Linked DNA regions of Sporocytophaga myxococcoides. Each later gene encodes a partner of the first gene's protein in a complex. Links are inferred from orthologs where the notes say so. Each region holds a gene or a part of one and is shown on either strand. Other genes may lie near its edges.

What was found. Proteins that work in one complex are often made in the same cells at the same time.
Region 2: the proteins of accD (region 1) and accB are in contact, whole or in part, in a solved structure (PDB 8UXZ), measured with the Escherichia coli proteins. The link is inferred for Sporocytophaga myxococcoides from one-to-one orthologs.

What each region holds. Positions count from the first base shown.
Region 1 is NZ_BBLT01000011.1:192,483-195,497, forward strand. The notes cover bases 34-2,983. They hold accD (acetyl-CoA carboxylase, carboxyltransferase subunit beta), read right to left. Parts: upstream 1,975-2,983; coding sequence 1,093-1,974; downstream 34-1,092. Other genes in these bases: fbaA (class II fructose-bisphosphate aldolase), read left to right, coding at 34-1,007; MYP_RS21540 (class I fructose-bisphosphate aldolase), read right to left, coding at 2,021-2,983. Outside these bases: more of fbaA, read left to right, coding at 1-33; more of MYP_RS21540, read right to left, coding at 2,984-3,015.
Region 2 is NZ_BBLT01000004.1:87,707-90,690, reverse strand. Bases 3-2,921 are described here. They hold accB (acetyl-CoA carboxylase biotin carboxyl carrier protein), read right to left. Parts: upstream 1,747-2,921; coding sequence 1,258-1,746; downstream 3-1,257. Other genes in these bases: plsX (phosphate acyltransferase PlsX), read right to left, coding at 2,824-2,921; MYP_RS10620 (beta-ketoacyl-ACP synthase III), read right to left, coding at 1,811-2,809; accC (acetyl-CoA carboxylase biotin carboxylase subunit), read right to left, coding at 3-1,178. In the rest of the region: more of accC, read right to left, coding at 1-2; more of plsX, read right to left, coding at 2,922-2,984. UniProt on the Escherichia coli protein: This protein is a component of the acetyl coenzyme A carboxylase complex; first, biotin carboxylase catalyzes the carboxylation of the carrier protein and then the transcarboxylase transfers the carboxyl group to form malonyl-CoA.

The DNA of each region.
Region 1 (3,015 bases):
ATCAGTTTGCACTTCCTGCAGTGAACGTAGTAGGAACTAACTCTGTGAATGCTGTTTTGGAAACTGCAAAAGAAGTTAACTCTCCTGTAATTATCCAGTTATCAAACGGTGGTGGACAGTTCTACGCTGGAAAATCTCTTCCAAATGACAAACAGCAGGCTTCTATAGCAGGTTCTATTTCTGCAGCTCACCATGTACACCAATTATCTTTGGTTTATGGTGTTCCTGTAATCCTTCACACTGACCATGCAGCAAAAAAACTTCTTCCATGGATAGACGGTATGCTTGCAGCAGGTGAGGATTTTTTCAAAGCATACAAAAAACCTTTGTTCTCATCTCACATGATCGACTTGTCAGAAGAGCCTCTTGAAGAGAACATAGAAATCTGCAAAGAATATCTTAAGAGAATGTCTAAACTAGGAATGACTCTTGAAATCGAGCTTGGTGTAACAGGTGGAGAAGAAGACGGAGTAGACAATTCAGATGTAGATAATTCTAAACTTTATACTCAGCCTGAAGAAGTTTCTTACGCTTACGAAGAACTTATTAAAATCAGTGACAAATTTACAATTGCAGCTGCTTTTGGTAATGTTCACGGTGTTTATAAGCCGGGTAGTGTTAAGCTTGAGCCAAAAATTCTTAATAAGTCTCAAGAATATGTTAAGAAGAAATTCAATCTGAGCGCTGAAAAACCAATCAACTTTGTATTCCACGGTGGATCTGGATCTAGCCAGGAACAAATCAGAGAAGCAATCTCTTATGGTGCTATCAAAATGAATATCGACACTGATATTCAGTGGGCTTATTGGGATGGAGTGAAAAACTACTACAAGAAGAATGAAGGATATCTTCAAGGCCAGATCGGTAACCCTAAAGGGGAAGATCAGCCTAACAAGAAATTCTACGATCCGAGAGTTTGGTTAAGAGAGGGTGAGAAAACTCTTGTAGCTAGATTGAAGCAGTCATTTGAAGATTTGAATGCAATCAATGTCAATGCTAAATTGTAATTCAGATGAATTCTTCTTCTTTATTTGAAGGATTTAAAATATAAATAAAAAGCCCCTGACATGTCGGGGGCTTTTTATTTAATAACTATGCTTTAATATTTTCCTGCGGTACTTCGGTAACTTTACCTTTAAGAATGATCAGGAGATCAGTTAATTTTGATTTAAGTTCTTTTCTGTCAACAAGAAAATCAAGGAATCCATGTTCCAATAAGAATTCCGCAGATTGAAAGCCTTCAGGAAGGTCTTTTCCAATAGTTTCCCTGATTACCCTCGGTCCGGCAAACCCAATCAAAGCTCCGGGTTCAGATATATTGAAATCACCAAGCATTGCATAAGAAGCAGTTACCCCTCCGGTCGTTGGATCTGTCATTAATGAAATGTAAGGAATTTTTTCTCTGTCAAGAAGTGCAAGTTTAGCCGAAGTTTTAGCCATTTGCATAAGTGAAAATCCGGCTTCCATCATTCTGGCTCCCCCAGATTTACTGATCATTAAAAATGGGATTTTATGCTTTCTTGAATAATCGATAGCTCTTGAAATTTTTTCACCTACCACAGACCCCATTGAACCACCAATGAACTTAAAATCCATGCAGGAAATAACAATTTCAATTCCATTCATTTTTCCTACAGCAGACCTTACAGCATCTTTAAGGCCTGATTTTTTTTGTGAAGCTTTAATCCTGTCTGGGTAAGCCTGGCTGTCTGTAAACTCCAATGGGTCAGAAGAGCTAAGAGTAGGATCTAATTCAGTAAATTGATTATCATCAAAAATCAGTTCGAAGTATTCTTTGGAGCCTATTCTGGCGTGATAATTACACTCAATACAAGTATAGGAATTAAGTACATGAGCACTGGTCTGCATGACTTTTTTGCATTCGGGACACTGATACCAAAGCCCATCAGGAACTTCCTTTTTCAGTTCTGTAGGTGTTTGAATTCCCTTTTCTGTTCTTTTAAACCAAGTCATCCCCTTATTCGTTTAGTTTGTTTATTTTCACTGTTAATTATAATTCTTAAGCTAAGTCTATTTCTTTGGTCAGGTAGACATCCTGAACCGCATTTAAAAGTTCCACTCCTTGAGAAAATGGTTTTTGAAAGGCTTTTCTGCCTAAAATAAGTCCAACCCCCCCGGCTCTTTTATTAATGATTGCTGTTTTTACAGCTTCTTTTAGATCATTATCACCTTTTGATTCTCCTCCTGAATTGATCAAACCTATTTTGCCTGAATAACAATTAGCTACCATATATCTGGTAAGGTCAATAGGATGGTTTGATGAAAGGTCAGTGTACATTTTTTCGTCGTATTTTCCGAAATTAAGTGCCTTAAAGCCTCCATTGGTCTCTGGTAACTTTTGTTTGATAAGGTCAGCCTGTATGGTCACTCCTATATGGTTTGCCTGACTGCTCATATCTGTTGAATTGTGATAGTCAACACCGTCCTTTTTGAAAGAATTGTTTCTAGTATAGCACCATAATATGGTCGCCATTCCGAGTTCATGTGCATGTTCAAAGGCTTCGGAAACTTCAATTAACTGTCTATTACTTTCTTCAGATCCGAAATATATGGTAGCTCCTACCGCAACTGCTCCAAGATTCCATGCTTCTTTTACTTTCCCGAACATAATCTGATTGTATTTATTCGGGTAAGTAAGTAGTTCGTTGTGATTGATTTTTACTATAAAAGGAATTTTATGGGCGTATTTTCTGGCATTGATGGCTAACGTCCCGAAAGTACTTGCTATGGCGTTGGAGCCCCCTTCAATTGCTAGTTTAATAATATTCTCCGGATCAAAATAAATTGGATTAGGAGCAAATGAAGCTCCAGCTGTATGTTCTATATCCTGGTCTACAGGTAAAATGGATATATAACCGGTTCCGGACAATCTTCCATGTCCAAGCATTGCGGCAAGACTTCTAAGGACAGGCGTTGGGCGATTAGACAATGCAAACGATTCATCTACATAATCAGGCGTAGGGTTTCGGATCGATTGCTTTTTTATTGTCTCAC
Region 2 (2,984 bases), on another replicon or contig:
GTAGAACCGCTTGCAATAAGCTTTCCGATCATTGAGTCGTAGTTTGGAGGAATGGTATATCCATTGTAGCAATGAGTATCAACCCTTACACCATATCCGCCGGGAAGGTGGAAGTTTGTAATTTTACCAGGATTAGGTCTGAAGCCATTAGCTGGATCTTCTGCGTTGATACGACATTCTATTGAGTACCTTCCAGGAATAAAGTTCTTATTTGGAATGGCGCCACCAGCTGCTACTTTAATTTGCTCTTTCACCAGGTCAACACCGGTTACTTCTTCAGTAATAGTATGCTCTACCTGGATACGGGTATTCATTTCCATGAAATAGAAGTCACCGTTTTTGTCTACAAGGAATTCAATAGTTCCGGCACCTTCATATTTAATAGCTTTGGCGCCTTTTACAGCAGCCTCCCCCATTTTAGTTCTTAGTCTTTCAGTGATAACCGGTGAAGGTGTTTCTTCTACAAGCTTTTGATGTCTTCTTTGTATAGAACAATCTCTTTCGGAAAGGTGGATAGCTTTACCGTATCTGTCTCCAAGTATTTGTATTTCTATATGTCTTGGCTCTTCAATAAATTTTTCAAGATAAAGCCCGTCGTTACCAAAAGCAGCACCTGCTTCAGTTTTCGCATCTACCCAGGCTTTTTTGAATTCTGCGTCATTGCGAACAATACGCATACCTCTTCCACCGCCACCTGCTGTAGCTTTAAGGATTACAGGATACTTTATCTTGTTGGCAAGTTTAATACCTTCATCCATGGATTCCAGCAAGCCCTCAGATCCAGGGATAGTAGGTACGCCAGCTTTTTTCATTGTAGCTTTAGCTGAAGACTTATCACCCATTGCATTGATCATGGCAGCGCTGGCGCCAATAAATTTAATGCCATAGTCTTCACATATTTTTGAAAATTCAGCATTTTCAGAGAGGAAGCCATAGCCTGGATGAATAGCGTCTGCATTTGTAATTTCAGCAGCAGCAATGATATTGGGAATACTTAAATATGATTTGGATGAGGGTGCAGCACCGATACAAACCGCTTCATCAGCAAATCGAACGTGCAAGCTGTCTTTGTCAGCAGTTGAGTATATAGCAACAGTTTTAATTTTCATTTCCTTGCAAGCGCGAATTACACGCATAGCAATTTCGCCTCTGTTTGCTATTAATATTTTATTAAACATAGATATGGTTAATTAAAATTGAAATTTTGGTCATAAAAAAAAGGGATAGGACATCCCTTTTCAAAATGCTGTACTCTCGTTATTTAGGTTCTACCAGGAATAGTGGCTGATCGTATTCTACTGGAGTCGCATTTTCTACGAGAACTTTTACAATTTTACCAGAAACTTCTGATTCAATTTCATTGAATAATTTCATAGCCTCGATGATACAAACAGTCTGACCCTGTTTTACTTCATCACCTACGTTCACAAATGATGGAGAATCAGGATTAGCTGATCTGTAGAAAGTACCAATCATTGGTGATTTGATTGTAATAAGATTTTTGTTTGATGAGTCTGCAGGAGTAGAAGGAGTTTCTACTTTAGGTTGCGCTGCTGGTTGCGCAGCCGTTGCCTGTGCCGGAGCTACAGGTTGAGCAATAGCCTGAGGAACCTGAGTTACTGTTAGAGCCTGAGGTTCTGAATATTTTTTTACAGCAATTTTAAATTGTTCTGTTTCGATGTTAACCTCAGCAAGACCTGAACTTGCGATAAAGTCCAGCAACTCCTGTATTTCTTTAGCTTTCATATTCTGCTTGTAAATGTTTTTTCAAATATCGAAATTTTCCTGGTTAATATATTGAGGGGTTGTATTATTTAGGGTCATATGCCCATTTCAAGTATACTGACCCCCAAGTGAAGCCTCCGCCAAATGCAGCCATTACAACATTGTCCCCTTTCTTGAATTTTTTCTCATAATCCCAAAGAAGAAGAGGAATTGTGCCATTGGTAGTATTGCCATAACGGTCAATATTGATGAGTACTTTTTTGTCATCCAGACCCATGCGTTCTGCAGTAGCATCGATGATTCTTTTGTTTGCCTGGTGGGAGACAAGCCATGCAACATCGCTTGAAGTGAGGTTGTTTCTGCGCATAATTTCTGCAGAAACATCTGCCATATTGGTAACAGCAAATTTGAAAACTGTGGCACCCTCCTGGTAAGCAAAATGTTCTTTGGCAGCAATAGTTTCCAGGCTGGCAGGTTTTCTGCTTCCCCCGGCTTTCATGCATAGATATTTTGCTCCGGAACCATCGGTTTTCAATACACTGTCCATTACTCCGTGGCCAGTAGTGTCCGGTTCTAAAAGTACAGCACCCGCACCATCTCCGAAAATTATGCAGGTAGTACGGTCTTCATAGTTGATAATAGAAGACATTTTATCTCCACCAACTACGATTACTTTTTTGAATTTTCCGCTTTCAATAAACTGACTTCCTGTTACCAGGCCATAAATAAAACCTGAACAAGCCGCATTAAGGTCATAACTGAATGCATTTTTTAACCCTGCCATGTCGCAAAGTAAATTGCCAGTAGCAGGAAATACATAGTCTGGCGTTGTAGTGCAGCAAATTAATAGGTCGATTTCATCAGGATTGGTATTAGTCTTTTTTAATAACTCATTCACTGCATGAATCGCAATATTAGAAGTTCCTTCTCCTGGGTTTTTAAGCAGTCTTCTTTCCCTGATTCCTGTTCTGGTCAATATCCATTCGTCTGTGGTGTCAACCAGTTTTTCGAGCTCTTTATTGGTTAGAATGTAATCTGGAACATAACCTCCAACCCCTGTAATAGCAGCTCTTAATTTGCTCATCTGCCTGATAAGATTTAATTGTATGCGTTTTTAATTTTATCTACTATTCCGGCTTCGGTAAGTTGAACTGCCAGGTTAAGCATATTTTTGATTGCAATTGGTGTGGAAACTCCGTGGCCGATAATAACATTACCATTAACACCAAGGATAGGGCTACCGCCTACACCAGCATAAT